One region of the Lysinibacillus sp. GbtcB16 genome, then DNA from elsewhere that is predicted to be linked to it. Evidence: riboswitches for the same ligand, from Rfam matches in the RefSeq annotation. Region 1 holds a riboswitch; each other region holds the start of a gene.
The links. Region 1 has a riboswitch for cobalamin ahead of KVT27_RS11335 (energy-coupling factor ABC transporter permease). Riboswitches for the same ligand answer to the same signal wherever they lie in the genome.
Positions count from the first base shown of each region.

Region 2: linked by a shared signal. The riboswitch ahead of nikA (nickel ABC transporter substrate-binding protein) and the one ahead of KVT27_RS11335 (energy-coupling factor ABC transporter permease) in region 1 are both predicted to bind cobalamin.
Region 3: linked by a shared signal. The riboswitch ahead of KVT27_RS07715 (ABC transporter substrate-binding protein) and the one ahead of KVT27_RS11335 (energy-coupling factor ABC transporter permease) in region 1 are both predicted to bind cobalamin.
Region 4: linked by a shared signal. The riboswitch ahead of mmgD (citrate synthase) and the one ahead of KVT27_RS11335 (energy-coupling factor ABC transporter permease) in region 1 are both predicted to bind cobalamin.

Region 1 covers NZ_JAGXJV010000001.1:2,210,290-2,219,385, forward strand. The annotation lists gene KVT27_RS11305 (cobalt-precorrin-5B (C(1))-methyltransferase) at 1-709, opposite strand, end outside; gene KVT27_RS11310 (precorrin-8X methylmutase) at 709-1,368, opposite strand; gene cobK (precorrin-6A reductase) at 1,381-2,142, opposite strand; gene KVT27_RS11320 (sirohydrochlorin chelatase) at 2,139-3,068, opposite strand; gene cobJ (precorrin-3B C(17)-methyltransferase) at 3,083-4,750, opposite strand; gene KVT27_RS11330 ((2Fe-2S) ferredoxin domain-containing protein) at 4,755-5,126, opposite strand; cobalamin riboswitch at 5,271-5,452, opposite strand; cobalamin riboswitch at 5,714-5,898, shown strand; gene KVT27_RS11335 (energy-coupling factor ABC transporter permease) at 6,043-6,789, shown strand; gene KVT27_RS11340 (energy-coupling factor ABC transporter substrate-binding protein) at 6,791-7,063, shown strand; gene cbiQ (cobalt ECF transporter T component CbiQ) at 7,069-7,842, shown strand; gene KVT27_RS11350 (energy-coupling factor ABC transporter ATP-binding protein) at 7,839-8,687, shown strand; gene KVT27_RS11355 (S8 family peptidase) at 8,826-9,096, shown strand, end outside.
Region 2 covers NZ_JAGXJV010000001.1:1,791,566-1,797,356, reverse strand. The annotation lists gene metE (5-methyltetrahydropteroyltriglutamate--homocysteine S-methyltransferase) at 1-2,170, shown strand, start outside; cobalamin riboswitch at 2,293-2,485, shown strand; gene nikA (nickel ABC transporter substrate-binding protein) at 2,630-4,249, shown strand; gene nikB (nickel ABC transporter permease) at 4,321-5,274, shown strand; gene KVT27_RS08995 (ABC transporter permease subunit) at 5,276-5,791, shown strand, end outside.
Region 3 covers NZ_JAGXJV010000001.1:1,534,014-1,543,109, forward strand. The annotation lists gene KVT27_RS07705 (hypothetical protein) at 1-5, shown strand, start outside; gene KVT27_RS07710 (elongation factor G) at 111-2,051, opposite strand; cobalamin riboswitch at 2,228-2,414, shown strand; gene KVT27_RS07715 (ABC transporter substrate-binding protein) at 2,579-3,574, shown strand; gene KVT27_RS07720 (precorrin-3B methylase) at 3,627-4,304, shown strand; gene KVT27_RS07725 (S9 family peptidase) at 4,376-6,364, shown strand; gene KVT27_RS07730 (class I SAM-dependent rRNA methyltransferase) at 6,451-7,647, opposite strand; gene KVT27_RS07735 (alpha/beta hydrolase) at 7,709-8,626, opposite strand; gene KVT27_RS07740 (dihydrofolate reductase) at 8,788-9,096, shown strand, end outside.
Region 4 covers NZ_JAGXJV010000001.1:1,781,050-1,790,145, reverse strand. The annotation lists gene KVT27_RS08985 (ABC transporter ATP-binding protein) at 1-470, shown strand, start outside; gene KVT27_RS08980 (NUDIX hydrolase) at 513-998, opposite strand; cobalamin riboswitch at 1,231-1,425, shown strand; gene mmgD (citrate synthase) at 1,616-2,737, shown strand; gene KVT27_RS08970 (bifunctional 2-methylcitrate dehydratase/aconitate hydratase) at 2,836-4,269, shown strand; gene prpB (methylisocitrate lyase) at 4,312-5,226, shown strand; gene KVT27_RS08960 (acyl-CoA dehydrogenase family protein) at 5,272-6,930, shown strand; gene KVT27_RS08955 (enoyl-CoA hydratase-related protein) at 6,941-7,726, shown strand; gene KVT27_RS08950 (enoyl-CoA hydratase/isomerase family protein) at 7,741-8,799, shown strand; gene KVT27_RS08945 (YczE/YyaS/YitT family protein) at 8,915-9,096, opposite strand, start outside.

The DNA.
Region 1 (9,096 bases):
CAACAAAAGCTTCTTCCGGTAAATGGGGGTATTGTTTCATCCCAAATTTTTCACTGCGACCACCTGTTGTCACTACTAAATGCTGACAGCCAGCCTCTTTAGCGACGCTAATGGCCTGTACAATACTAGCCATATACGCAGAACTTGAAAAAGGCACGACGGTTCCCCTTGTGCCTAAAATAGAGATGCCTCCAAGTATACCAAGACGACCATTTAACGTTTTTTTCGCAATCTCCTCACCCTTAGGTACGGAAATCACTACGTTAACCCCTCGTGTAATTTGAAATTCGTCCAATACACCTTGAACAGTGCTGTGAATCATTTTCCGTGGGACAGGGTTAATGGCTGCCTCTCCAACAGGCACTGGTAAGCCGGGCTTTGTGACACGCCCGACTCCAATCCCTCCATCTAAATGAATACCTGGTGTCTCTGCCCAGCTCACAGTACCGACGATGAGTGCCTGATGTGTGGCATCTGGGTCATCACCAGCATCTTTAATCGTTTCACAGCTGACGGCATTGTTTTCAAATAGGCATTTTTCAATGGTAAAGGTCGCATCCCTACCTATTGGCAAATGAATCGTGCTTGTTTCTTGCTCTTCATTTGTAATAAGGGCGAGTAAAGCTGCCTTTGTTACTGCAGTTGCACAGGCTCCTGTTGTATAACCGTGACGCATGTCCTTAGGATCCTTTTTTGGCTTCCGCTCCATTATTTTTTCGCCTGTTCATCCGCTAAAAGTGAAATGGCATTTAATGCGGCAACCGTCACTGTACTACCGCCTTTACGACCAACATTTGTAATGTACGGAATACCTTCAAGTTTTAGCAGCTCCTCTTTCGATTCAGCAGCAGACACGAAACCTACAGGCATACCAATAATTAAATCTGGTTTTGCTAAGCCTTCCTTAATTAAACGAATCAATTCTAGTAATGCAGTTGGGGCATTACCAATAGCATAAATACCGCCTTCATGCAATTTTGAGGCTTTTTGCATCGATATAATGGCACGCGTTGTATTTTGCTTTTTCGCTTCTACAGATACATCCTCATCCGCAATATAGCAATGTAAATCGCCACCATGTTTTTGGAAACGTTTTTTACCAGAACCACTTTCAATCATTTGCACATCCGCAATTACATGACGCCCTGCCAGAATTGACTTAACACCTGCTTCAAGTGCTCCTGGTGTAATAATAACGCTACGACCTAGCTCAAAGTCAGCAGATGCATGGATAATACGGCGCACAACCTTCCATTCATCCTCTGAAAAGTCATGCTCCCCCATTTCCTCCGCGATAATCGAGAAACTGTAATCGTAAATTTTATCTGGGTCTACTGTTAATGGTTTGAAATCTGTTTTAAAATCCATTGTTATTGCCTCCTAAAGTGTATGTTGTACAGCCTGTAACACTTCTTCAAAAGTGGAATATTGCTGGCCATATTTAATATTGGGTCTTGCAATAAGAATTGTTTCTATAGAACAAGCAAGGGCTGCCTCTAGCTTCTCGTCTACTGAGCCGACTTTGCCGCTCTCTTTGGTAATCATTAAGGTCACTCCATATTGACGGAATAATGCTTCATTTAATTCCTTTGAAAATGGGCCTTGAATGGCTACAATATCTCGCTGTGCCACACCGAGCGCCTCACATTTTTCCATATTGTCAAGTCGTGGGAGCATACGAGCAATGACTCTTGTATTTTCTAGGCCTTGTAAAACTTTCGTAAATGTAGCAAGCGTTTTACTACCTGTTGTCAGCATAATGACACCACGCTTTTCTGCTGCTAGCTGAGCTGCTTCCTCATAATCCTTCACGACTGTAATAAGTGGGTGTGCATAATGTTCATGAGCACGTTCATAGCGAATATAAGGCACTTGCGCTTTTTCAGCTGCTGCCATGGCATTTTTCGATGCCTCTTCTGCAAATGGATGAGAGGCATCTACGACCAATTGAAAGCCTTGTTCCGATATAATAGTCGCCATTTCTTCCGCTGTAAGTCGCCCTATTAAATGAGGTAAGCCAGCGTCAGCAAGACTAGAAGCTGCCGATTCCGTCACAACGGTGGCAGTTACAGCATGTCCCGTCCTTTGCAGTTCAAGGCCTAAATTCCTTGCATCACTCGTCCCTGCTAACATGAAAATCATTTTACTGGCTCCTCTTCATGATGATGGTGATGATCGTGTCCATGATCATGATCGTGGTGGTGATTATGGTCATGATGGTCATGATGGTCGTGATCATGATGGTGATGGTGATGTGCATGCCCATGAATAGCGGCGTAAGCCCGATAATCTTCAAGATCCTTCATACCTGTTGATGTACCATTCACCGCTTGCTCAATACGTTCTAATAGAACATTTTGTAAACGTTCATGGTAGCCAAAGTAGTTGGCAATTTGAATCTCACTTGTTGGAAATTGCTCATTGAATTTCTCACACATAACATGCATACGCTCCATTAAAATACCTGTGAATAAAAAATAAGGAAGCATAATAATTTTTTTAGCACCTAGTTTGACGCAGCGTTCAATGCCTTCCTCAACACGTGGGTCCGTTACGCCCATAAAGGCACTTTCTACGTATTTAACAGGTAGTTTTTCCCATAGCAATCGTGTAATTTTATAGAAATCTCCATTTGCATAAGGATCACTGCCTCCTCGAGCAATTAATAAAATGGCTGTGTCTTCCTGTTCTTGTTCAGTATCAAATCCAATTTCAACTAAACGATCTTGTAATATCGCAAATATTTCTTCATGAATGCCAATTGTTTGACCATATGTGAATGTGATATTCGGATAATGCTCACGAGCATGCTCGATTTCTGCTGGAATATGTAGCTTGGAATGACCTGCATGAAGTAAAATAATCGGGATGACATGTACCTCTGAAGCACCCTTTTTCACACAGTTTGTAATACCTTCTTCAATATTAGGAGAAGCAAATTCAAGGAAACATGTTTCCACTAAATATTGTTCTTCAATGCGAGATTTCATTTGCTCGATAAATGTACGCACCTCATCATTTCCTGCTGCTAAACGGCTGCCATGGCCAACAAATAATATAGCTTTCATCTCTTTTCTCCTCACTAGTCGCCGCACGGAGCTGGCTCTATTTTTATTTTGGAAGACATATCTTGATACGTAAAATGCAATATCTTTTTCACCCGCTTGAAGTATTTAAATAGACGTTCGTTTGGATGCGCATTGGCTTTATATTCTTCGATAATATCTGTAATTAAAGGGATTAATTGATCAGGCTCCAAACCTTCTACAACAGGCTGTGCTGCATGAGCCGTACGTCCGACTGGCTTCGCCCCAATAAAGACATCAAATTTACTTTTGCGATAAACAATCCCAATATCATCAAACACGGCTCGATAACAAGCCATCCCACAGCCATTGAAGCCAATATTTAACGTTTTCGGTAATGAAATACCACCAAGCTTTTCTTGAATTTCCTCCGCATACGGAATGGAATCTGCTTTTTCACCGTAGCAAAAATCACAAGCCTTCAACGACAACACATCACCAATTGGTGCTAATAAAAAGCCTACTTCCTGTAATTTCTCAGTGATACGTTCAGGCGTTGTTGTAGGTATTTTTAAATGGATTTGATGATCTGGTGTATATTCCATTGATCCTTCTTCTCCTACGACCTCTGCTAACGTCATCATTTGCTGTGGTGTGAAAAATTTATTGGCCACGCCAGGGCTCACTGCCAATTCAAAAATTGATTCTATTTTTTGTTGTACAAGCTTTGGCGTAGCCTTGATAGCACTTGTTCCCTTTACCATTGCAAGCGCAGCTGTAGCCATTTCAAGTGCTGTTTTTTGCGGCTTTGGCATAACGGCTATACTGGGTTTATTCATTCTCCCTGCATTAGGGTCTGCCGCAAAGTCATTTCGTGCTGTTCCTGTCTCTTGATTCATCGCCCATGGCTCATTTTCTTCCCGTAAGCGTTGATGTGGACGTAATGGCTGTTTTTCCTCGCCAAGTGTATATTTACGTTGGTAGCCACGCGGTGTAATCATTTTATTATCATAGAAGAACGTAGATGAGTTTCCGATAATAACCGTTGTCAGCATACCAATATCATGTTCCAACATTTTTGCCAATGTCGTCATCGTCACTTCCTGACGTTCTCGATAGGCACTTTTTACAAGCCCTACTGGTGTGTCAGGAGAACGATATTCTAAAAGAATTCGTTGCGCTTCGACAATTTGTCTTGTACGGCGACCACTTTTAGGATTGTATAAAGCAATAACAAAATCGGCCATAGCTGCGGCTTCCACACGCTTCGCAATTAAATTCCATGGCGTAAGATGGTCACTCAAACTAATGGTACAAGCATCATGCATAATGGGTGCACCAAGTAAACTAGCACATGAATTGATAGCTGAAATACCTGGGACAATCTCCACTTCAATACCAGTTGCCTCTGTCCAGCCTAGCTCAATTAATACTTCATACACTAATCCCGCCATACCATAAACGCCCGCATCTCCACTCGAAATGACCGAAACAATACTTCCTGCCTCTGCTTGACGAACGGCCTCCTGAGCACGTGACACTTCCTCTGTCATACCTGTACTGACAATGGATTTTGCGCTGACTAAATCTTGAATCAGCTCAACATAGGTTTTATAGCCTATGATCATATCACTTTGTTGTAAAGCCTCTACTGCACGTGTCGTAATATGCTTAAAGTCTCCAGGCCCAAAGCCTACTACGAAAATTTTCCCTTTTTGCGCCATGTTTTTACCCCTCTTTCACCTTTTCAATCCCTTTAATGGCTGTCGTTTGCGCTGTTCGCTGTAATGTCCCTTCTCGAAGTGTAAAAACATGATCGTTATATAAGGATTCATGATGCAAATCCTGTACAAGTGTTCTAGCATGCTCCGTTGATGGTACACGATACCAATTCCCCTGAGGGTAAGCAATTACAACACAAGCATCCTTGCATCGTCCATTACAGCGCGTTCTTGTCGTATGTATTTCTTTATCTAGTGCGTTACGCTGTATTTCATCTCGTATAGCTTGGGTAATTTCCTCCCCACCCTTGTTCATACAGCTACTGCCATTGCAAATAAAGAGATGTGTTTTCATCCCCTCTAAATTCCACGTTGTCATCTTATATCTCCCCTCATTTGCTTTTGGAAAAAAGAAAAAACCTTTACTCTGCCGAAGAGTAAAGGTTTGTAGAAGCCAAATAAAAACGAATAGATTGAAAGACAGATCCTCGCTTTTGCTTCAACTTCTCCCTCCGAAAAGTTTGCATGCACAATCTGATAAGCAGGTTTCCTGACTTAAGCTTCATTTTACTGTCGCACCTTCCCTAGTTTGCACAGGTGGCATTGCGATTTCATCAGCTATTACAGTAGCGGGGGCTGTATTGGACTTTCACCAATTTCCCTATTATCTCGAGTTCTTCGAGCACTTATCGACGTTTTATATGAAATTTTTAATCGTATATATAATAGAAAACTGTCTTAATCATATCTTATTATTTTAAAATTTCAATATTTCTTTAAAAAATCATGACAAATTTATCAATTTCATAGGAGGGTTGAAAGCTATTAAAAAATTGAATTTGCCTTCTTTAATCCTAAAAAACGTTAGTTATCAGAATTTTCGACATTGATATTCTATTTTTAATTTTTTATAAAAAAAGTATAGCATATTTATGGAAATTCGTGATACACTTTGTCGTGAAATCTCACAACTTACTATTTTTTGGTGTAAAATGCTCGTCATTTTGCTTAAAAGGGAAGCCGGTTTAAGTCCGGCGCGGTCCCGCCACTGTAATAGGGAGCTTTATAGAACATGTCACTGTCCAATAGATGGGAAGACCTATAAAGTGTTGAACTAGAGCCAGGAGACCTGCCGAAAATAAGTGATCGTTTCAGCCTACGAGGATAGGTGTGCGGCTTAGCAGATGAAAATGTTATTTGCTTTTTTAGCTATGCACTTTTCCAACAACGGAAAAGTGCTTTTTTATTACGCACGCTACATTCTAAAAATCTATTTACAGTTTGGAGGAAGAAAATTGAAGCTGTCTTGGTGGAAATTTAGTTATTTTCTATTGGCTTTTTTAATGGTGCCAAAGCGTGCCTTCGCCATGCATATCATGGAAGGGTTTTTACCAATCGAATGGGCTATTTTTTGGTGGGCAATCTCCATCCCATTTATTATTTTAGGATTGCGCTCTATTCGTAAAACAATTGAAGAAAACCCTGAAACAAAAATGATTCTGGGGCTGTCCGGTGCGTTTGCCTTTGTCCTATCAGCCTTAAAAATCCCTTCAGTTACAGGGAGCTGCTCACATCCAACAGGAGTAGGTCTCGGGACAGTATTATTTGGACCGTTAGCGATGAGTGTCATCGGGACAATTGTTTTATTATTCCAATCTTTACTTTTAGCACATGGTGGGATCACAACATTAGGGGCTAATGCTTTTTCGATGGCTATCGTAGGCCCGTTTATCGCCTACTTTGTATTTAAAGGGGCGCAACAAATGGGGTTATCGTTTTCATTAGCTGTTTTCTTTGCGGCTATGCTTGGGGATTTAGGTACATATGTGGTGACTTCCGTTCAATTAGCACTAGCCTTCCCATCTGAAGTTGGAGGCTTTATGGCTTCCTTTACAAAGTTCGCAAGTATTTTTGCCTTAACACAAATCCCATTAGCTGTGAGTGAAGGACTATTAACAGTTATTGTCATGAACTTCTTGAAAAAATATAATATTAGCGAATTAAAATCTTTACGTGTTTTCTCTACAAAGGAGGCGCACTAATATGAAACGAAATTTATTACTTTTAGCCATCGTGGTGCTATTGGCCATTATCCCTCTTTTCGTCCAAAAAGGAGCAGAATTTGGAGGAGCCGACGGTGAAGCAGAAGCAGCCATTGGGGAAATCAATGCAGAATATGAGCCATGGTTTGATAGTGTGTGGGAACCACCTAGTGGTGAAATTGAAAGCTTATTATTCGTGCTACAAGCAGCTATTGGTGCTGGTTTTATCGGCTACTTTATTGGCTATATGCGTGGCAAGCATAAAGAAGGTTAAGGATTATGTTACTCATTGATAAGTATGCGTATCTCAATAAGCTAGCGTTCGTTCATCCGCTAGAAAAAATGATATTTTCATTAGGACTACTTTTATTCACGCTTATTATGAGAGATGAACGACTTTCACTCATTACATTTTTTGTAATGAGTGCTTTTATCATTTGGGGCGCGAAAATTCCACTAAACTATTATGCGAAGCTATTATTACTACCTGGTTTTTTCTTATTCACAAGTCTCTTATCCATCATTATTTCGATAGCGCCAGCAGCGCATACATTACCAGCCCATATGGGGGCATTTACGTATATGAACTGGACAATTTTTATTGGGAGAGCCAGTATCGCTACCGCCCAGCAACTATTCTTTATTGTACTTGGCAGTATAAGTTGCTTATATTTTTTAATTTTAACGACATCAGTACAAGGAATATGTTATGTGCTCCGACAATGGCGGCTCCCTACTTTATTAGTTGAGCTAGTAGAACTCACCTATCGTTTTATTTTTATTTTTTTAGAAAGCATGCAAAAAATTCATTTGGCCCAGCAAGCCCGGCTTGGCTACCACTCACCCATGCAATGGTTACGTTCAGTATCCATGCTAATTGCCGCGTTGTTTATTGAAATGTTTCAGCGCAGTCGAGAGCTTAATCATGCCATGCAGGCCCGTGGTGGTGAAACTGTTTATTGGCATGAAACGGGCGCCTATAGCAAAAAAAACTGGCTTGGCATGACGGCTATTTTTTTATTCCTCATCATATATGGAGGGTACTTCTCATGACAGCATTTTATTTTAAACTTAACAACTTGTCGTATGCCTATGCAGATGGTACGAAGGCTTTGACAGATATTACATTAAACATTCCAAAAGGGAAAAAAATCGCTATACTCGGTCATAATGGAGCAGGAAAATCCACTTTATTTCAGCACCTTAATGGTATTTTGAAACCAACAGCTGGGACCATTTCATTTGATGGGGAAAAGCTTCAATATACTAGAAAGGCATTAAAGGCTCTCCGCCAACAGGTTGGAATCGTCTTTCAAGATGCTGATAATCAGCTTTTTTCAGGGACTGTTAAGCAAGATATAGCTTATGGTCCAATGAATCTAGGATGGTCTACGGAAAAAATTGAAGAAAAAATAGCATGGGCTGTTGCACAAACTGAAGTGACTGAGCTACTAGATAAACCCATTCACTTTTTAAGCGTAGGGCAGAAAAAGCGTGTGGCCATGGCAGGTGTATTAGCGATGGAACCGACTGTCCTTTTATTAGATGAACCAACGGCGGGTCTTGATAGCTATTACGCTACACAAGTTTTTCAATACTTAGCCAAAGTAGAAGACCATGAAAGAACGATTATCCTTGCGACTCACGACATTGCCCTTGCCTATGAATGGGCCGATCAAATCATTGTTATGGAGGCAGGAAAAATTATTTATAATGGTGACCCTGTCGCCTTATTTTATGAAGAAGAATTGCTAAAACGGGCACATCTTGAACGACCATGGGTATTTGACATGGCTTTGGCTCTACAAAAAAAGAAATTATGGCAAGAAAATATTTCAGTTCCTCGCTCTAAGCATGACTTACTGCAATTGATTGAACAGCTATATGTAGAGGCGTAATGGTATCATCCATAAAAAGTAACGGACAGTCCTTTTTTAAATTACTGAGAAAATTTTTCCTCATTTGCGAAACTTTTCTAACGTTTAACCGTATTAGTATAGTCGAGACATATTATAGAACATCAAGGAGAGATACAATTGAAAAGTTGGTTAAAAAAATCAGTCGCTGTCGTAGCATCCGCTGCATTAATGGTTCCTGTCGCTTCAGCTTTTGCTGAGGAGACACCACAACAAAGTGCGAAGAATGTAGTAGCAAGCAATTCACAACATGCAGGTAAGAATCTTACAAATGAAGACAAATGGATGAGTAAGGATACGATTATTATCAAGCATTCTGGTCTTGATAAAAACGTACATAAAAAAATTGGATCTAAGGTCATCCGCTCCATTCCTTCATTAGGCTATGATG
Region 2 (5,791 bases), 420 kb from region 1:
TCGGTTATCGCGGATTGAAAAGCAGCTACAATCTGGCATCGATATGGTGACTGTGGGAGATTTCACTTTGTACGATAGAATGTTGGATACAGCCTTAATGTTTGGCTTAGTACCCAAGCGCTTTAACTGGCAAGGTGGAAGGGTAGATTTACATACCTACTACAGTGTAGCGAGAGGAAATCCTTCAGCAGTAGCTAGTGAAATGACCAAATGGTTTAATACCAACTATCACTACATTGTTCCTGAATATGAAGGGCAACCGTTGCAACTAACAGAAAATAAGGTATTGGCCGACTTTTTAGAGGCAAAAGAAGCGTTCGGTATTATTGCGAAGCCAACACTTATTGGCCCCTATACATTTTATAAGCTAACTAAGGGCTACAATAAATTAACACAGGTTGAATATTTAGTAGCCCTATTACCTCTCTATGCTCAGATTATTCAAGAATTAGTAGATGCAGGTGCGCAGTGGATTCAATTAGAAGAGCCTTCATTAGTGACGACACTTGACTCAGCAGAACGGAAGCTAGTACAGGAAATCTATACTCAGTTAGCGACAACCGTTCCAGCAGCAAAACTCATGCTACAAACATATTTTGAAGCATTATGTTCCTATGAAACATTGATTACATTGCCTGTCCAAGGGTTTGGTTTAGATTTCGTACATGGCTATAAAGGGAATATGGAGTCACTTCGACAATTTGGTTTCCCTCAGGATAAAGTTTTAGCTATAGGTATTGTTAATGGTCGTGATATATGGCGTTCGAACCTAGCGGAGGCTAACGCCACGATTCAAGCTATTGAAAAGCTTAGCGATGCGAAGGAATTGTGGATTCAACCCTCAAGTAGCCTTCAGCATATACCAATATCAACTTCACTTGAAAAGAAGCTGGACCCTGTTCTCAAACAAGCACTGGCGTTTGCTGATGAAAAAATCGAAGAAATTATTGAGCTCACTAAATATAGAAAAAATCAAGACGGAACGCTACGTCATAATTTTTCAGCAAGTATGAAGGCCATTGAAGCCCTAAAAAATCATTCGATTCGTCAAAATAAAATGATCCAGCAAGCCGCTCAATCCGTATCAACGAAGGATTTTGAGCGACATAGTGATTTTAATCAACGTCAAAAAATACAGCAGCAGGCGTTAGGACTGCCACTATTCCCAACAACGACAATCGGCAGCTTTCCTCAATCTGATGAGGTGAAAAGAAATCGTAATGCTTGGCGAAAGAAGCAATTGTCGAATGAAGACTATGAAGCATTTATTGAACTGGAAACAAAGCGCTGGATTCACTTGCAGGAGGATCTTGATATGGATGTACTAGTTCATGGAGAATTTGAACGGACAGACATGGTCGAATATTTCGGTGAGAAATTGACGGGCTTTGCCTTTACTGAAAAAGCATGGGTTGTTTCGTATGGCTCTCGCTGTGTGAAGCCTCCGATTATTTATGGAGATGTTGCATGGTCTTCAGCCATTACCGTGAAAGAGTCTGCGTATGCCCAAAGCTTAACGAAGCGCTTTGTAAAAGGGATGCTGACGGGACCAGTGACCATTTTAAATTGGTCCTTTGTACGCGATGATATTTCTCGAAAAGATGTCGCTTATCAAATTGCATTAGCACTTCGCAAGGAAGTGGAAGCACTTGAAACGGCAGGCATCTCCATTATTCAAGTGGATGAACCAGCACTTCGAGAAGGGTTACCTCTTCGTAAAGAAGAATGGGGGACTTACTTAGACTGGGCGGTCAATGCCTTCAAGCTTGCTACATCGAGTGTTGAGGATGAAACACAAATTCATACACATATGTGTTACTGCGAATTTAACGATTTCATAGAACCCATTAGCGCGCTAGATGCAGATGTGATTTCCATTGAAACATCACGTAGCCATGGGGAGCTAATTTCTTCCCTCCAAGTAAATCCTTATACAAAAGGAATCGGATTAGGTGTTTACGATATTCATAGCCCACGTGTGCCGAGTGAAGGCGAAATGTTAGCCATTATGAGAGATAGTTTACAAGTTCTAGACAAACATCAATTTTGGGTTAATCCTGACTGTGGCTTAAAAACAAGGAAAGAGCCAGAAACAATCGCGGCTTTAGCTAATATGGTAGGCGCTACTAAAATATTACGTCAGGAAGTGAAGGAATCTATATCAAGATAACGAAAACGATGTAATAAAAGCAAAGATCAGGGTATCTACCTGGTCTTTTTGTATGGAGGTTTTATTATATTCAGAAAATAAAATTGACGTGAACATTTCAGCATGTTATGTTTATTACTAATTTCAAATATTGCATTACAAGTTTGAATGAACGTATTTTTCATTCAATTAAAAGGAAAATGGGTGTAAATCCCATGCTGTCCCGCAGCTGTAAATGAGGAGTTTTGTTTCGATTACCACTAAGTTCTATCTTGGGAAGGTGAAGCAAAATGATGATTCATAAGCCAGAATGCCTGCTTGTAAGAAGATTCATTGATGATCTACGAAAGATAGGGAGATGGATGGAAGCTTACGTATTTGTAGGTTTGTCTGTCCTTATTCTTGTGGAATAAGGTTTTTTTATGCCTTTTTCTATTCAATTTGTAGATATGAACAGGGAATAGAGATAGGAGACAAAAAATGAGATGGACAAAGTATTTACTGCCTTTCCTGCTTGTTTTGACCTTGAGCTTTCTTGCAGGTTGTACAAGCTCAGAAAAGGACAAAGGAAATTCAGCATCAACAGAACAAACAGATGAAAAAATGATTACGATTGGATGGCCATTAGATGTAGGGCCATTAAATCCACATACATATTTACCAAATCAGATGACTGCTCAAGCCATGGTTTATGAATCTTTAGTGGCGTATAACGATGATGGCACAATTACGCCAAAGCTAGCAGAAAGTTGGGACATCTCAGAGGATAAAACTGCCTATACGTTCCATTTACGCAAGGATGTTACCTACTCGGATGGGACTGCCTTTAATGCTGATAATGTGATTCGCAATTTTGATGCAGTATTAGCGAATCGTGACATGCATTCTTGGATGGGTATGGTCAATCATATTAAAGAGGTCGTCAAAGTAGATGATTCAACAATACGTTTGCAATTAGATGAACCGTATTACCCTGTGTTAAACGAATTAGCCTTTGTTAGACCATTCCGTTTTTTAGGGGATAATGGCTTCCCAGACGGCGATGCAACAAATGATTCCATCCAATCAGCTATTGGCACAGGTCCATGGGTATTAACCGACTATAAAAAAGATGAATATGCAGTATTTAGCCGTAACGAACAGTATTGGGGTGAAAAACCACTCGTAGATAAGATAAAGGTTAAGATCATTCCAGATTCGGAATCTCTTTCGTTAGCCTTTGAAAATGAAGAATTAGATGTCATTTATGGTCGAGGGATTATTAGCTTAGATAACTATACGTATTTAAGAGATAGTGGCAAATATAAAACCGCTACATCTGAGCCGTTGTCTACGAAAGCATTACTGTTCAATACACAGTCTGGGCCGTTAGCTGAGCTAAAGGTTCGACAAGCTATTCAATATGCTATCAATAAAGAACAAATGATAGACAGTATTACACATGGTACAGAAAAAGTGGCAAACACGCTATTCTGGGATGCAATTCCTTATGCCAATATTGATTTGGCGCCCATTATATATAATCCTGAAAAAGCGCAGAGATTGCTAGATGAAGCGGGCTGGACGCTACAGAAGGGTGAAAAAATTCGTTCGAAAAATGGCCAACCCCTTACATTAGATTTAATCTATATTGCTACTGATGCCATTCAAAAACCTATGGCGGAGTTAATGCAAGGCGAGCTAGCAAAAATAGGGGTACAGTTAAATATTGAAGGCGCAGATGTTATGGTCGGTCTGCAAAAATTAATGGATGATCAGGTTGATATTAACTTCTGGCGTACAAATGGACCGCCGACTGATCCACATAGCTTTGCAAATGAATCAGCTACACCAAATGCTAGTGGTGTATATGAAGCAAAATTAGGCTTACCAAATGCTCAAGAGATTGATACAAACATACATCAACTATTAGTTGGTACCGATGAAGAGGAACGTGTGCAGCTATATACGGATATTTTAACAATGTTCCACGATCAAGCATTATTCTATCCAATATCGTATGAAACGAATAATGTTATTTATCAACCATATATGAAGGATTTTGCACCACGTGCTTCTGAATATGACATTCCATATGCACAAATGGATAAAGAAAACTAAGTATGAAAGAGAGAGTGTGTCGAACCAGGACAACTCTCTTTTTATCATCGGATGAAATAGGAAGTGACGACATGTACGAATCGACTTGGATGTTTTGTGTAAAAAGAATTCTCACACTTCCATTTGTATTAGTAGGCGTATCTATTCTGACCTTTGTGTTTATTCGTTTCGTACCAGTAGAACCGGCAGAGGTCATCCTTCGACTCTCAAGAATTGCCCCAACACCAGAGGCTATACAAGCTTTACGAGAAGAATTAGGGACAGACAAGCCTTTTATCATGCAGTATCTGCTATGGGTAAAAGGCGTTTTACAGCTAGACTTTGGGACATCTTTTGTTAGTAAATTACCCGTGGCTCATGAGCTATTTGCTAAGCTACCCGCTACCATTGAATTAGCTATAGTAGCATTTATCCTAATTTTAACTTTTAGTATTCCATTAGGGGTTGTGAGCGCATTATATAAGCATTCCTTTATCGATAAAATCATTCGATTATTTACAGTACTAAGTGTATCCATCCCAACATTTTGGTTAGGGTTTATCCTACTCTATCTTTTTAGCTTAAAACTTGGCATTTTTCCGACGAATGGAAAAGGTTCGGTAGCACATATTGTTTTACCAGCCTTCACCTTAGCTTTACCTACAATCGGATTGTTCTCACAGTTTATCCGCTCTGCCATAATCGAAGAATACGAGCAGCCATATGTAAAATATGCACAGCTTAGAGGTTTGAAAAAATCGGTCATACTCATTCGACACGTGGGGAGGAATGCTGCCATACCAATATCAACTTTGTTTGGGATGACACTCGGAAATTTGCTAGGTGGTGCTGTCATAGTCGAGCAAGTATTTAGTTGGCCGGGGCTTGGTCGATATTTAATAGAATCCATAACGAATCGTGATTACCCCGTTGTACAATGCTATGTGTTGGTGATTGCTGTCATCTATGTGCTCGCCAATTTAGGCACAGATGTATTGCATCGTTTATTGGATCCTCATCTGATGATGAAGGATAGGAGAGAGTAAAGTGAACTTAGGACGTATACATATGAGAAGATATATTAGTCTCACCTTACTAATGATCATTGGTTTACTAGGACTGTTAGCCCCACTCATTATGCCTCATGACCCTTTAGCAGTCGATATTTCTAAGAAATTTTTAGCACCCTCATGGGACTATCCATTAGGAACAGACCATTTAGGAAGATGTGTCTGCTCACGATTGCTTTTAGGGATTCGGTATTCTTTAGGTGCGGCGCTCGTCATACAAATAGTTGCTATTCTAGTAGCGATACTATTAGGCGCATTAGTCTCCTTAAAAAGAGGTATAATAGATGCGCTATTTATTCGGATATGCGATATTTTATTAGCTTTTCCAACACTTGTACTAGCATTTGGGCTTTTAGGTGTACTAGGTCCTAGCTTGAAAAATGTGTTAATTGCACTTAGTTTGACACAGCTTATTTATTATTCGAGGCTCATCCGAGGTTTATTTATTGGCATGAATGAAAAAGACTTTATTCTAGCGGCAAGAATCAGTGGT
Region 3 (9,096 bases), 680 kb from region 1:
TTTAAAAGCAAGCCCTCCGCTTCATGGAGGGCTTGCTTTATTATTTGTATAGATATTCTATCTTCATCTGAAGTACTAGTTCAATAGATTTGCCATGCTAGTACATGAACTTAACTCTGACAATGCATGGCTGCTTGCGCCTCTTGCCAAGGGACAGAATAGCCTTTACCTTTTGCACAAAAAATGCTGGAAGAACTGTATTCAGGGTCGGCATTTTTATCATAGCCTATTTGAGTTATTACTTCTTCTGTATTATGACACACATCATAGCCATCAAATTGGAGGGTAAGCGCACCTTTCCCATTTGTATAGGCGGCAAAAATCGTGCTATAGCTCATGAAGGTCGCTACTGGTGCACGTCCTGTTAATACAACGTCTGTTTCAGTGAGTACAGGGTCGTCGAAGGTGCCAGCAGCCTGTTGAATGTCGGTCATCATACGGCCAATAAAGTCATTGGAAGCCTTCATTTTAAAGCGATAATAGGGCTCAAGCAGGACGTTCTGTGCTTGTTCCAGTCCTTGGCGCAGTGCTCGGAAAGTGGCTTCTCGGAAATCACCGCCAGACGTATGTTCATTATGTCCACGTCCCGTTAAGAGCGTAAAATGAATATCTGTTACTGCGTAGCCTGTGAGTAAGCCGTGATGATCACGTTCAAACAAGTGCTTTTCTACCAAACGTTGGTTGCCCACTGATAAATCATCTGCATGACAGGTATTGCTAAAGGTAATGCCTGTCCCACGTTCATTTGGCTCCATTAATAAATGAATTTCTGCATAATGCTTAAGTGGTTCAAAATGTCCGTAGCCTGTAACGGTTGTCGCAATTGTTTCCATATATAATATTTGCGGCTCCCCAAAAGTGATGTTTAGTGTAAAGCGCTTCAATAATACTTCAATCAGGACCTCTAACTGAATGACACCCATTATATGCACATGGATTTCCTGAAACTTTTCCTGCCATACGACACGCAATGATGGCTCCTCGGCCTCTAGTAGACGGAAAATCTTTAATACTTCTTTAATATGTTGCTCACCCTCGTATTGAACTTTTGCCTGTAATGTAGGGACAAGCTCATAGGGCTGTGATAGCGTGTTACTGCCAATGCGGTCGCCAATGTTTGCCTGGCTGAGTCCTTTAACAGCAAAGATTTCACCGGCCTCAACATGCTGAACAGTTTCAAATCGACTGCCGTTATAAAGACGAATTTCTGTTACTTTCTCTGTAAGGTCTCCAAACGTAAATTCATCTCGAACATGTAATTTTCCTGTTAAAGCCTTGATGAATGTTAGACGCTGATGGCCATCATGTCGTATTTTAAAGACTTCTCCTTGAAACGGTGCTTCCGGCGCGAAGTGAGTACCCGTTATGAGTGGAAGTTGAGCAATCAATTCTTGAATGCCTTCATCTTTTAATGCCGAACCAGTAAAGCAGGGGAAGGCGGATTCATTTTTAATCATCGATTGTAGCTGCTTCATACACAGACCATGCTCCAAAGTTTCATTCAAAAAGGCATCCAGGAGCTTTTCATCACGCTCCGCCAGCCATTCCATGATTGTGCTGGAAACATAATTCTCCTGAAGTGGTTCATCGACGAATAATACATGTTCCGAGAAATCTTTATGGAGCTGGGTCATCACAGCCCTTACATCTGCTCCGTCACGATCTATTTTATTAATAAAAAAGAATGTAGGGACATGATTGTTTCGTAAAAGCTGCCATACCGTTTCAGTATGACCTTGAATACCTTCTACTGCACTAATAATAATGATGGCATAATCCATGACACGGATGGCACGCTCCATCTCTGGAGAGAAATCGACATGTCCTGGTGTATCAATCAACGTATATGTATCGTCGCCAATAGTCATGCGTCCCTGCTCGGCAAATATTGTAATGCCCCTTTTGCGCTCAAGCTCATGATTATCTAAATAGGCATCCTGATGATCGACACGTCCCCGCGCTTGAATACTATTTGTATGAAAAAGCACTTGCTCAGAAAAGGTTGTTTTTCCTGCATCAACATGAGCAAGAACCCCAATCGTCTTGTACATAATATATCCTCGTTTCTATAGGTAGCTATCTTCTCATTGTATCAGAATACTAGCACAACTATTTCTTGTAAAATGATTCGTCTTTTTGTCGAAATAGTGCTAATATAATGATGATTATATTTTTTGCATTCTATTACTGATTTAGAATTAACGCATGAACTGCTAGTCTATCAATAGCATAAATAGAACATATTGGTGCAAATGGCCTTAGTCATTTGCTTAAAAGGGAAATCGGTGTAATTCCGATGCTGTCCCGCAACTGTAAATGGGGAGTCTATACAGCATGCCACTGTAGTTTAACTATGGGAAGGCGTATAGATGATGAACCTAAGCCAGGATACCTGCCAATATATGTATGTTAACTAAGAACCACGAGGATGGGGATAGTGATAAAGGTACTAATACCGTTTTTTCACTATGCAACTCTCTTGGCGACAAGAGGGTTTTTTTATGCCCTTCCAATTATCCTAGTAGCAAAGAAGTCTCTGATTTCTTTCTATATTTATGACAACAAAGGAGAATAGGACATGAAAAAATGGAGAAGTATTTGGCTAGTCATGGTCATCGCCTTAATCGCTGTACTAGGAGCGTGTGGCGCAAAGGACAAGCCTGAATCAGCAACACAAACTGAAAAAGTTGAACCGTCTGAGGCGACAGCATCTGAGGTCATCATTGAAAATAATGAAACTACCCAAACCTATAAGGAAGCACCTAAAAAGGCCATTAGCCTAAATCAGCATGTAACAGAAATTATGCTTGCATTAGGCTTAGAGGATTCCATGGTAGGGACAGCTTATTTAGATGATAAAATCTACGAGCCACTTCAAGCAGCCTACGATAAAGTTCCAGTTCTTTCAGATCAATATCCAACAAAGGAGCAAGTCATTGATGCCGAGGCAGATTTCTTGTATGCAGGCTGGAAAAGTGGCTTTGGTGAGAAAGGTGTTGGAACACCAGAGGAGCTTGAAGAATTAGGAATTCATACGTATTTACATACGGCTTCCAATATGACAAAGCCAACATTAGAGGATATTTTCGCGGATATTCGTCATATCGCGGAAATATTCCGCGTGGAAGATCGCGGTGAAGCATTAATTGAACAGATGACAAAAGATGTCGAAGAAATTCAAGCGAAATTACCAAAAGACAGTGAAAATTTACGTGTGCTAGTCTTTGACAGTGGTGATAAAGATGTATTCACGGCTGGTCAAAATTTTATGAATGAGCTAGTAACAATCGCTGGCGGTCAAAATATCTTTGGAGATGTGGAGTCAGGATGGACAACGGTATCCAAGGAAGATGCAGTAGATCGCAATCCAGAGGTGGTGGTTGTCATTGATTATGGTGAAACAACTGCTGAACAAAAGATAAAATTCTTAAAAAATGATCCAGCGTTGAAGGAAATGGAAGCAGTCAAAAATGATCGCTTTGTCATTCTTCCACTTTCAGCAGCATCTGAAGGAGTACGTGCTGCAGCGGCTATTCAAATTTTAGCCAAGGGCTTCTACCCTGCCAACTTTTAAAAACATTCGAGCTAGCGCTTTGCTAGCTCCTTTTTCTTAAGGAGCGATAACAATGAATGCATTTCGTCAAAACATACCAGATAAAACGTTTGAAACTCTAAATCAGCAAGGTGATTATTCACGATTAGCGGTAAGCCCTGGCATTATTAATAAGCATTATACGCCTGCCCAATTTCAAAAAATAGCTGAAATTGTAGGAGAGAAGGGGGCCATTAAATATTCGGCCTCCTACAGCATATTATTATCGATCCCCACTAGCGAACTGACAGAAGCGACCCATGCCTTACAGGAGGCAGGACTGTTTGTTGCTTCCTCAGGACCTCATATTGCCATGAAGGCATGTGATTTTTGTGATGGTGAAAAAATGGAGGCAGTGCCTCAAACAGAACAACTCTATCAGGCATTGGACGGTATAACTGTGCCTACAAGAGTACGAGTCAATGTGAATGGCTGTGCATCGGCTTGCTATAATCCTTCATATGATGATATTGGTTTAGTCTATCAGCATGAGAGCTTTGATGTTTATTTAGGAGCCATCCCTATGGGGGCGAAGGCACAGGCGGGTACTCTCTTCGCGAAAAGGGTAGGGATTGATCATATTGAGGATTTTTTGCTACAAATCATTCGTCTCTATCAGAACCAAGCTCGTTCCAATGAACCTTTTTATAAGTTTTATCGCAGAACAAAAATGAATGCTGATTGGGAACTAGTAAAAAAATCGATAGAGTAGCAGGAATAATACTTAGGGTGTCGAAATATTGTAGTAGAGCATAGAAAATGACAATACAAAGGAGCAAGAACATGACATCTAAACAAGGGATTCAACCAGAAGATCTTTATCACTTGAAATCAGTGGCAGATCCACAGCTCTCACCTGATGGGACTGAGGTAGTGTATGTAGAGACACGTATTGATGAGAAGAAAAAAGACTATGTATCTAACTTATTTTATTTAAATTTAAAAGACAAACGTCCTCAGCAATGGACTTATGGTGACGATCGGACAAGCTCTCCTGTCTGGTCGCCAGATGGCAGTCAAATTGCTTTTTCTTCGACAAGATCAGGCAAGCCACAAATTTTTGTACTGTCGAAAACAGGGGGAGAGGCGAAGCAAGTGACGTATTGCAAGAACGGTGCGTCAACGCCCGTATGGTCTCCTTGTGGAGAGAAAATTGCCTTTTCAGTGATGCTAGGTAAAGATGAAACTATCTTAGACAAAGCTGACGATGACAAGAAAGAAGAAAAAGAACTAAAGCCACTCGAAATCGATAGGATGAAACATAAGTCGGATGCGGGTGGATTTATGGATATGGACCAGCATACTCACATTGCCATTGTCGATTTAAAATCTGGTGACTTAGAGCAAGTGACAGAAGGGAACGAGCATTTCCATCTGAGTACATGGTCGCCAAATGGCAGTTATCTTACGTACTTAGCAGATCGAGCAGAGGACTTAGATTTTTCGTTTAATGCGGATATTTATTTATTCGATCTAGAAACAACACAGAGTCGTAAGGTAACAGAGGGGATTGGCTCTTATTACCAGACGTCTTGGTCGCCTAATAGCCGCTTCCTTTCCTTTGTTGGAGGAAAACGTGAGTTCGAAAATGCCACACAAGCGAAGCTATGGATTTATGATATGGAACAAAATCTGCTAAGCTGTGTAACAAGTGAATTTGATGCCCCTGTCGGTGATTATGTCATCGGTGATTTCCTGCAAGGGGTAGCAGCACCAAGTGTACAATGGATGAATGATAATCATAGTTTCTATTTCCAAGTAACAGATCACGGCAATGCGGCAATTTACTTTGGGAATGTAGATGGTGAAATTTATCCAGCTATTCACGATGATCAATACGTTTATGGTTTTTCATTAGATGCTCAAAATGATCAAGCCATTGTCGCCATAAGTACGACAACGAATCCAGGAGATTTATATTACGTTAACTTAAAAACAGGTGATAAAGTACGATTGACGACAGTCAATGAAGACATTTTAAAGACGAAAGAGTTAGCTGTGCCAGAGAGCATTGAGTTTGAAGGAGCTGAGGGCTGGAAGGTTAACGGCTGGATCATGAAGCCAGTGGGCTATGAAAAAGGAAAGAAATATCCCCTTATTCTTGAAATCCATGGTGGTCCGCATGCGATGTATGGCAACACCTATTTTAATGAATTCCAAATCCTAGCTGCTCAAGGCTTTGCAGTCCTATATACAAATCCACGCGGAAGTCATGGCTATGGGCAAACATTTGTGGATGCCGTACGTGGTGATTATGGGGGCAATGACTATCAAGACCTGATGGCCGCTGTAGACTATGCTTTAGAGCAGTTTGATTTCATTGATCCAGCTCGACTAGGTGTAACAGGTGGAAGCTATGGTGGCTTTATGACCAACTGGATTGTTGGGCAAACCAACCGCTTTAAGGCAGCAGTTACACAACGCTCTATATCGAACTGGATTAGCTTTGCAGGAGTGAGTGATATTGGCTATTACTTTACAGACTGGCAAATTCAAGCGGGGCTCGAAAATATAGAGAAGCTATGGCATCATTCACCATTGAAATATGTAGACAAGGTTGAAACACCATTGCTTATTTTACATGGTGAAAAAGACTATCGTTGTCCGATTGAACAGGCGGAGCAATTATTTATCGCCTTGAAGTATCGAAAAAAAGAAACGAAATTCGTCCGTTTCCCTGAAGCAAATCATGAACTGTCAAGAAGCGGAAAGCCAACATTAAGAATTAATCGTCTCGAATATATACGAGATTGGTTTGTGGAAAAACTTTAAAAAAGAGGTGGCTTAGGAAGTGAACATACTTCTTAAGCCTTTTTTATAGAAAAAAAGAACCACAGCAAAGTGTGATTCCAGATGAGTTAGTCCATTTTTTGAATAAAAACGACCTTCAAATAATTAAATTCAGGATATTCACGAGGCACACGGAAATCCTTTGGTAAACCGTATTCTTCTACAATTTTATAGCGTGTACGAGTGTCTTTAAATGCTTGGTCGATAAACCCTTTAAACTTTTTCATACCGAAGCTTGCGTTGTTTGTGGAAGCCACAATAATGCCATTTTTGGCTGTAATCGCAATCGTATCCTTCAGTAATTTTGGATAGTCCTTCGCCGTAGAGAACGTCATTTGCTTTGTGCGGGCAAAGCTTGGTGGATCTAATACAACAAGGTCAAATTTTAATTCGTGACGCTGTGCATATTTAAAATAATGAAAAACGTCCATTACTTTTATATCCTGCGCTTCATAATCAATTTGATTGACGCTAAACTGCTCAATCGTTTTGGCTAAACTGCGCTTTGCAACATCGACACTTGTTGTTTTAGTAGCTCCTCCAAGCGAGGCGGCTACAGAAAATGCCCCTGTGTAGGAGAAGGTATTTAGCATATTTGTTGTGTTCGCATAGCGCTCACGAATAGCTAATCGGACTTCCCGTTGATCAAGGAAAATCCCAGTCATCGCACCATCATTTAAATGGACTGCATAGGTCATCCCATTTTCCTTAACCATGATTGGAAATTCGCCAGGAGTCCCCATGACAAAATCATCCTGTTCCATATATTGCCCTTTACTATCGAATCGTTTTTTCTCATAAATGGCCTGGTAATTGATAGTTTCAGCAAGCGCCTCATAAACGACTTCTTTCAATGAGTAAATACCCTCGCTATACCAACTCACCATATAGTAGCCATTAAAGAAATCAATCGTCAGGCCACCGATACCATCACCCTCACCATTGAAAACACGGAAGGCTGTTGTATGTTCATTCTGGAAGAATGCTTCTCGGAGCTGTATGGCTTTTTTGAATTTTTTAATGAAAAAAGCTTTATCAATGGTTTCATTTATATCTGTCGTCAGGACCCAGCCAATCCCTTTATTTTGAATACCGTAGTAACCTGTACCAATAAAACGATTATGGTGATCCATCAGCTTAAGTAGAGTCCCTTGCTCGGAAGGAAGTTGTCGTGCATCCACTGCATCTTTTGAAATTAATGGATAGCCTTTTTTTAATTGATCAGCAAAAGGCTGTTTTACTTGTAGTGCAATTGTTTGTGTCATGTTGTCATCCTTTAAAAACGTTTTGCTCTATTATCGCACTGTTTGGATGGGATAGCCAAACTTATTTCAAGAATTCAGCAATTTTTGCCACCGTTTCGATTGTTGCCTCTTCAAAATAATTCATTTTGCTAAAATAGCTATGAATTAAACCAGACATGGTTATATGCTCCACAGGTACTCCAGCGTCAGTCAGTTTTTTGGCATAACTTAAACCTTCATCAAAGAGAACATCGACCTCTGCTGCAATGAGGAGGGTTTTAGGCATATGTCTTACATCCTCGAGCAGTAGGGGAGACACCAATGGATTTGTAAAGTTCGATTCAGCTGTATAGTGTTGAGAAAACCATTGCATGCCCTGTTTATCTAGGCCGAACTTTTCTCCATAAGCCTGATAGGAAACGGTCGTAAAATCCACATTTGTAACAGGATAAATGAGTGCTTGTGCTTGCAATGACGGTCCACCTGAAGTTACAGCTAAGTAGGCCACGACCGTTGCTAAATTTCCGCCGGCACTGTCCCCAGCCACTGTCAACCGAGCAGCATCGCCGCCAAATGCTTCGATATGGTCATGCACCCATAATAAGCTATCATAGGCATCCTGCAATGGAGTTGGAAAAGAAAATTCAGGAGCCAAACGATAATCCACTGAAACGACAATTGCTTGCGCTTGGTCTGCTAAAAGCTGACAGCCAGCATCAGCAGACTCTAAATTACCATATACCCAGCCACCGCCATGATAATAAACAATAACAGGTAATGGTTGATCATGAGTAGGTATATAAAGTCGTAGCGTAATTTGAGCCCCATCACGCATGGTAATTAGTTGATCTTGCATCGCCGCTAATGTTGGCTTATGGGGTGATTGCCATGGCGTAACCGTACGCATCGCGCGAGCTTCCTGTGGTGTAACTTGATAGTAGGGTGTGGCAACTTGTTGATCTTCAATATAATGAACAGCTTCTTTTCTTAAAGTAGTCATCCTCATCAGTCCTTTATTGTGACGTTTATTACTTACATTATAAACTATTCATATAATTTTACTAGGATTTAATTTTAGAAAAAGAAAATTCTTTCATAATAGAGGTGAAATCAACGAATTGTGTTTATAATAAAAGGGAAGAAAGTATTTGGAGGGACAGTATGATTTCTTTAATTGTGGCACATGATGACAACCATGTAATTGGTTATAATAACGGAATGCCTTGGCATTTACCGGGAGATTTGCAGTATTTCAAAAACAAAACAATGGGCAAGCCAATGATTATGGGACGAAAAACGTTTGAATCCATTGGTCGTCCACTACCAGGACGTCGCAATATTGTTATTACACGAGATGAAAAATATCACGCAGAAGGCATTGAAACTGTGACAAGCCTAGAAGAAGCAATAGCGATAGCAGGGGATGTAGAGGAAATCATGATTATTGGCGGCGAGCAAATTTTCCGTTTA
Region 4 (9,096 bases), 430 kb from region 1:
TAGAGGAACCATACCTAAATTTCGAGCATTATAGCTCAGCTGAGAGACATTATAAGGTAAAGGAATTACTTGATCATGTAGAGTTAGAAAAATCTATTGCCGAAAAGTATCCTTCCCAGCTAAGTGGGGGACAACAACAGCGTGTGAACATTGCAAGAGCGCTTGCCTTACATCCAAAATTAATTGTTTTAGATGAAGCCATTAGTAGTTTAGATATGATTTTGCAAAAACATATCATTCAATTACTACAGACACTACAAAAGGATTTGCAACTTGCCTACATTTTCATCTCTCATGACCTACAGGCTACACGCTTTATTTCAGATCGCATCCTTGTCATGCAAAATGGTCAGCTAGTAGAGGAAAGTATGAAAGGTGAACCATTTAAGCATTCCGCATCACTTGAGCTATGCAACGCGATTTTACCCACTCACCCTCGCGAAAGAATTCACAAGAATACTAGTATCTGAAATACCTTTGCGAATAAAATCCTTATTAAAATTCTTACATTGTTATTTGGAAAGCTTCGTAAAGGAGCTTTCGAACTCCCATATTTTGCCCTCTAGGTTGTTTAAGAGAGCGACCGTCCTCTGTTCCATATTATTCGGAAGTTCTTCCTTACTGAAATAGGTGAGGCTTAAGCTCTCACCATCTTTCATTTCCAATACACCCCTTACATGTTTAGCTCTATAAAGGTGAATGACTGTATAGATTTCATCGCCATTCGGATAACAGTAGTAATAATCAGGTCCTGTAAAAACACCGATAAACTCAAACTCTTTAGCCACGAGTCCAGTTTCCTCATAAAGTTCACGCGCAGCAACCTGCTCTAATGTTTCGTTTATTTCCATTGAGCCGCCAGGTAATCCCCAATCCAATGTATCTGAACGATGTTGAAAGAGTATTTTCTTATCATCATTAACAACAAGAACTGTCGAACCAACGTTTATAATCGGTCTATTACCGATAAGCTTTCTTAATTCTGTTATATAGCCCATCCCGTCACTCCTCGTTTCATCGTAATGCAAAACAAATCGCTTTTTTAAAGCAGACTTCATAAATATAGCTCCATTGGGATTGATTAACAATCTTTTTTTTGAGCGAAATAATGCTTAAATATGCAGAATAGTTCGTCAAAAATGAAAAATAGCTTTTTATAATCAGTCTTTTCTGAATTTTACCTATGTTGATTGTTTGGAAACCTCTATGTTAAGGTAAAAAGACAAATTGAATATGCTAAATTTTGGTGGTTCAAATGGGTTTGATTCCATTTGATTAAAAGGGAAGTTGGTGTGAGTCCAACACTGTCCCGCAACTGTATGTAGGAGTTCCATAACGAGACCACTGTTTTGTTCTTCAAAACGGGAAGGTGTTATAGGAATGTTGATGATAAGTCAGGAGACCTGCCGCTAAATAAGCATCAATTGACCTACGAGGATAGGGAGGTGTTAGCTACTGTATGATGAGTGTGAATGGATGTAAGTTCACTGTTTTTTGTTCTGTCATACTTTTGTAGATTAACAACTTCTAAAGGGGTAGAAGTTGTTTTTTTGTTGTTCTTTCGAGTTTGAATGGTAACGCTTACAAGAATGATTAAACAAAGGGGTTGTAATCCATGGAGTTAACGTATTCACCAGGTCTTGATGGAGTTATTGCTGCGGAAACAAAACTGTCTTTCTTAGACGTAGTAGAAAGCCAAATTGTTATACGGGGCTACGATTTGATTGAACTATCTCAGCGATATTCCTATTTAGATATTGTCCATTTATTATTGCACGGAAACCTACCAACTACTGAGCAACAAGCTGAATTACAGGATAAATTGAAAGAAAACTATCACGTTCCACAAGAGCTTGTTCAAATTTTTAACTTATTACCAAATGGGACACATGCTATGGACGGCCTTAGAACTGGAATTTCAGCGTTAGCAGGGTATGATCAGCACATCAATGATCGATCGACTGAAAGGAATGTAACACGAGCATATCGACTTTTAGGTGGCATGCCCAACATCGTTGCGAATAGCTACCGTGTATTAAATGGTCAAGATGTTGTCAAACCGGATAGTCAGCTTTCTTATAGTGCTAATTTTTATTACATGATTACTGGAAGAAAACCAACACCATTAGAAGAAGAAATTTTTGACCAATCACTTGTTTTATATAGTGAACATGAAATGCCGAATTCGACTTTTGCTGCTCGTGTTATTGCCTCCACACAATCCGATCTGTATGGTGCTCTAACTGGTGCTGTCGCATCATTGAAAGGAAATTTGCATGGTGGGGCGAACGAGGCAGTCATGTATATGCTGCTTGAAGCTAAGACTGTAGAAGGCTTTGAAGCGATGCTGAAAAACAAGCTCAAAAATAAAGATAAAATAATGGGCTTTGGCCATCGGGTCTATATGAAAAAAATGGACCCAAGAGCGCAGATCATGAAAGAAGCTTTGTATAAATTATGCTTGGAGCAAGGTGATGACCGCTTATATCACATGTGTGAAGCTGGTGAAAAAGTGATGGTGGAGGAAAAAGGCTTGTATCCAAATTTAGATTATTACGCTGCGCCAGTGTATTACATGCTGGGTCTACCAATTGAATTATATACGCCTATTTTCTTTGGCTCTCGAACGATCGGTTTATGTGCACATGTGATCGAACAACATGACAATAATCGATTATTTAGACCTCGTGTTCATTATATAGGCGAGCGTCATAACCTTGAAGAATTGTCGGTATAATCAAGTTTTAACAACTCGCCACAGAGCTGATGGACATTCTGACCAATGCCCATCAGCATACTAGTATATCAAATGCATACCTTGAAAGGAAGATATAGATGATTAAAACGAATGAAAAAACGATGACAGACCAGCTTCTTATTGATATTGCGGATTATGTATTAAACACAAAGATTACGAGCGAAGAAGCTTACGAAACGGCTCGATATGTTTTATTGGATACGTTAGGTTGTGGCATTTTAGCTTTACAATATCCTGAATGTACAAAACTTCTAGGTCCTGTAGTACCAGGTACAGTCGTTCCAAATGGTACTCGTATTCCAGGAACATCCTATGTCCTTGATCCAGTAAAAGGTGCCTTTAATATCGGTTGTATGATCCGTTGGCTGGATTATAACGATACATGGTTGGCGGCAGAATGGGGGCATCCTTCTGATAATCTAGGTGGCATTTTAGCTGTAGCCGATTATTTGAGTCGTGTACGTGTTGCAGAAGGGCAAGAGCCTCTCCAAATAAAAGACGTTTTAGAAATGATGATTCAAGCTCATGAAATACAAGGAATACTTGCACTCGAAAATAGCTTAAATCGTGTTGGCTTAGATCACGTCTTATTTGTCAAAATAGCGACAACAGCTGTAGTAACAAAGGCTTTAGGTGGCACTCATCAAGAAATTGTCAATGCCTTATCAAATGCTTGGATTGATAATTCAAGTTTAAGAACCTATCGACATGCTCCTAATACAGGCTCTAGAAAATCATGGGCTGCTGGCGATGCTACAAGCAGGGCCGTACAACTAGCAATGATGGCTGTGAAGGGGGAAATGGGCTATGCAACTGCATTGTCTGCACCAGGCTGGGGATTCCAAGATGTGCTCTTTAATAAGGAAGAATTAAAGCTTGCGAGACCACTTGCATCTTATGTTATGGAAAATGTCCTCTTTAAAGTGTCTTACCCTGCAGAATTTCATGCTCAAACGGCTGCAGAATGTGCTGTTCATTTACATCCTGAAGTAAAGAATCGCCTAGCTGAAATTGACCGCATTGACATTACGACGCATGAATCAGCCATACGAATTATCGATAAAGAAGGGCCACTTCACAATCCTGCTGATCGTGATCACTGCCTTCAATACATTACAGCTATTGGTCTTATTTATGGTGACATTACAGCAGATCACTACGAAGATGAGGTGGCTGTAGACCCACGCATTGATGACTTGCGACATAAAATGGTTGTCGTGGAAAAAAGACAATATACAATCGATTATTTAGACCCTGATAAACGATCCATTGCGAATGCTGTTCAAGTTTATTACAAAGATGGTACATCATCCGAGCTAATTGAGTGTGAATATCCTTTAGGACATCGTTTCCGTCGTGAGGAAGCATTTCCACAGATCATTAATAAATTCCAGCAAAACATTCGTACGCATTATTCTCAAAAACAACTCCATACAATAAATGAGGTTTGTGCAAATAAAGAGCTGCTTGAACAAATTGCTGTCCATGAATTTATTAATTTATTTATTTAATTTAGAAGGATTCCGAACGCAACAAAAAGGAGGTTTTTAACAATGGCGTGGATTGTCCAAGAAGCGAAGACACAAAAACAATTAGCTGAACAATTTAAAGCTCTTATTGCTCGTTCATCTATTTTGCAAATACCAGGAGCACATGATGCAATGGCTGGTTTAATGGCTAAAAAAGTTGGCTTTGAGGCATTGTATCTTTCGGGTGCCGCTTATACAGCGAGTAGAGGCCTACCAGACTTAGGAATGATTTATTCAAATGAAATCGCTCAGCGTGCTAGTGATATTATTCGGGCTACTAATTTACCTATGCTAGTGGATATTGATACGGGCTTTGGTGGTGTATTAAATGTTGCCCGTACTGCTTGTGAAATGGTAGAGGCAGGGGTTGCTGCCGCACAGCTAGAGGACCAAAATCTTCCTAAAAAATGTGGACATTTAAATGGCAAAACTCTTATTTCAATAGAGGAAATGATACAAAAAATAAAAACGATTAAACAAATAGCCCCTACATTAGTAATTATTGCTCGCACGGATGCAAGGTCTGTTGAAGGCTTAGAGCAGGCTATTCTAAGAGCCAAAGCATATGTTGCTGCTGGGGCAGATGCTATTTTTCCAGAGGCATTACAAACTGACAAGGAGTTTAAACAATTTGCCAATGAGTTAGATGCACCCTTATTAGCCAATATGACTGAATTCGGTCAAACTCCTTATTATACCGCTAAGGAATTTGAAAAAATGGGCTACTCGATGGTCATTTATCCTGTTACGTCTATGAGAGTTGCAGCGAAAGCATACGAGCGTGTATTTGAATTAATAAAAAATACTGGAACACAACAAGAAGCAGTTGAGGATATGCAAACAAGAAGCGAATTATATGAAACGATTTCCTACTATCAATTCGAGGATTTAGATCGTGAATTAGCAAAAACCATCTTACCTAAGGAGGAAATAAAGTAGGAGAGCTGAATGGCTTTTCTCCACTTTCTTTCAAGGAGGACTCATATGGATCGACTAGAAGACAAAATGACAATCTTTACACCAGAGGATTTTCATGATGAAGAAGAGCTCATTGCAAAAACTGCTGAGCTCTTCATTAAACAGGATGTCTCACCGAATATGTCATCTATTGAACTGCAGCAATATGCGATCACTCGTCAACTATTTCAAAAAGCAGGTGATCTTGGTTTACTGGCTATTGAAATTCCCGAGGCCTATGGAGGACTCGAGCTCAATAAAACAATTTCCGGTCTTGTAGCAGAGAAAATGGGTTTTGGGGGCTCTTTCAGCGTTTCCTACAATATCCATGCTGGGGTGGGCACATTACCCTATGTCTATTTTGGCGATGAGGAGCAAAAGCTGAGGTACTTACCAAAGCTTGCATCTGGAGAATGGATTGGTGCCTATGCACTTACAGAGTCCGATGCAGGCTCTGATGCACTGCGCCCCAAAACGAATGCTAGATTAACAGAAGATGGTACAGCATGGATAATAAACGGAGAAAAGCAATGGATTACGAATGCTCAGCTAGCAGACGTCTTCGTTGTTTTTGCCCAGACGCATAATGGAATGACTGCGTTGATTGTCGAACGTTCCTTTAAAGGGGTATCTGTAGGTCAGGAAGAGGAGAAAATGGGCATTAAAGGCTCTTCAACGGCAACGCTCATTTTAGAAGACGTGATGGTACCAATTGATCATGTTCTTGGAGAGGTTGGCAAAGGGCATATCGTCGCTATGAACATCTTGAATATGGCTCGTCTAAAGCTTGCCTTTTCCAATATAGGAACGGCCAAACAGGCATTTCAATTAGCAGTGAATTACGGGAAGGGACGGAGACAATTTGAACGATCTATCGTTGATTTTACAATGATACAGGAAAAACTTGCTGACATGGCCGTTTTGATTTATGGAGCAGAAAGTGCTGCATACCGAACGGCTGGAAAAATGGATGAGGCTATTGCATCAGGAAGTAAGGAAACGGTGGTTCAGAAAATATCCGGATTTGCACTCGAATGCGCACTCCATAAAGTACATTGTTCCGAAGCACTTGGAAAAATTGCTGATGAAGCTGTCCAAATACATGGTGGATATGGTTATATGCAAGATTATGATGTGGAACGTTTGTATCGGGACGCAAGAATTAGCCGTATTTTCGAAGGTACAAATGAAATCAATCGCCTCACATTGGCAAAAATGCTGTGGAAAAAAAATATACAAACAACTGCAATAGCAGATGATTTTATGCACTGTCAGCCATTCGAAAATAATCACCATTATATCCTTCTCTCCAAGCATTTGATGCAACTAGCAATTACAGTCATTACGAATGCACAGATTCAACTCGAGCAGGAGCAAGAATTTATGCGTTTGTTGGCGGATATAGCCATGGAAAGCTATGTCATGGAATCAGCCTGGCTGAGGTCGAAAAAAGCTGTACATGAGCAAACAAAACAATTGATGACAGACATATTATGCCAGGAGGGTTACCGCAAAATAGAAGAAAGTGCAATTACTATTATTACGGCCGCTGAAAGCAATGAGCAAAAACGAGTAAGCTTGCTAAATAGTATTCGACAGTTAAATATTCCACTACGGCAAAATCTATTTATGAAAAAAAGGATACTTGCGAGAACATTCATTGACAACCCAAAAATGATTAGTTAGGAGGAGCAACATGATTGATACATTGGCAAACGTTACGAAAGAGGGGTCTATTGCTATTATTCATTTAGATCATCCACCTGCAAACACTTTGTCATCAGCCTCTATTGAAAACCTGCGTCGTATTTTCCAAGAGCTAGCGGAGGATGAAGAAACAAGTGCCATTATTATGACTGGCACTGGTCGATTTTTTGTCGCTGGGGCTGATATAAAGGAGTTTGTTTCAGCCTTTGGCCAACAGGAAAAAGCATTGCAAATGGCTCAAGCAGGGCAAGCGCTATGCGATGAAGTAGAAGCCATGAAGAAACCAGTTATTGCGGCCATTAATGGACCCGCCCTTGGGGGTGGACTCGAACTAGCGTTAGCATGTCATTTCCGAATTGCTTCTAAACAAGCCATTCTCGTCTTACCCGAATTAAAGCTTGGACTACTTCCTACATTCGGGGGGACTCAACGACTTAGCAGAATAACAAATCAAGCAACGGCGCTCCAATTAATTTTAACAAGTAAACAATTGAGTGCTGACGAGGCATTACAGCTCGGTATTGTCCAACTAGTAACAGAACCTGAGGAACTTTTGATGACGGCTAAGACTGTTGCGAATTCCTTTGTTGAGGGTAAAAGTATGACAAGTGTCTCTCGTACAATTGAATGTGTAATTCAAAGCACGAAGGCTAATTTTCAACAAGGACTAGAGCTTGAACGAACGAGTTTTGCTGAGCTATTGTTAACAAATGATGCTAAAGAGGGTGTGCAGGCATTTATTGAAAAAAGACAGCCACACTTTAAACATTGTTAAAGGAGGGGTCCAACATGGCAAACGAAGTACTATTTTCGGTCGAAGATGGAGGAGCGGCAACCATTACATTGAATCGCCCTAAAGCTTTAAATTCTCTTTCCACTGACATGCTTAACCCTATTAGAGAAAAATTAAAAGAATGGGAAGCGAATGATGAAATCCGTCTTATTGTACTACAAGGGGCTGGGGAGAAGGGATTTTGCGCTGGTGGTGACATTAAAACACTTTATCAAGCACAATCCAGTCAAGATGCATTACAAGGGGCTGAAAACTTTTTCGAAGTAGAATATGAAGTTGATTTGGCGATCTATCATTATCCTAAACCCATTATTGCTTGTCTTGATGGCATTGTTATGGGAGGTGGGGTCGGTTTAACCTATGGTGCAAGCCACCGAATTGTTACAGAGCGGACTAAATGGGCGATGCCAGAAATGAATATTGGCTTTTTTCCAGACGTTGGAGCGGGCTATTTCTTAAACAAAGCGCCAGGTTCTATTGGTTACTACCTAGCATTAACTGCGTCCACTATTAAAGCAGCAGACGTCCTTTTTGCTAATGGGGCAGATCATTATATGACGAGTGAAAAGCTATCTGATTTCCTTCAAAGTGTAAAACAGACGGACTGGCATTCTAACAATATAAACGCAATCATAACCCAACTAATAAAGAAATATTCTAGTAAGCCATCCGCGAACAGTGAACTTGAGAAGCTTCAAACAGTAATAAACCACCATTTTTCAAAACATACTGTAGAGGAAATCATACAATCCTTAGACCAAGACCAAAGCGAATTTGCCCGTGACACGAAGCACTTGCTTCTGTCGAAATCACCCTCCTCTTTAAAAATTACGTTACAGCAGCTTATGGACGCTCGTGAAAAAAAAGTAGAAGAATGCTTTAAGACCGATTTCATTTTGGCAAGAAACTTTTTAAGACATAGGGATTTCTATGAAGGTGTGCGCTCCGTTGTCATTGATAAGGATCGAAATCCTCATTATACCTATCAATCATTAGAAGAATTCACAGAAGAGGATAAGAAAAGGTTTTTTCAAGAAAACAGTGTAACATTATAGATTTCGTTTAAAAATCCTGTTAGTAGCAGGATTTTTTTATGGAAGAAATGGGGGAACTGCCAGCTACTAGGCAAAAAAACTTTATCAAATGACATCCCCCATTCAAACATGAATACTAGCTTTTGAGCTCTTCATTTTCAGATGGAGTAGAGCGGTGTAGGATGTTATCTAGTATGCTACCAGTAATCGGCATAAAGAAGTGGAGGATGAACCCACCCAAACAAACCGTTATGATTGTGCCAAAGCCAATTGGGCCTTTCACTATTAACGCCAGCACTAAAAACAAGATATAAATAG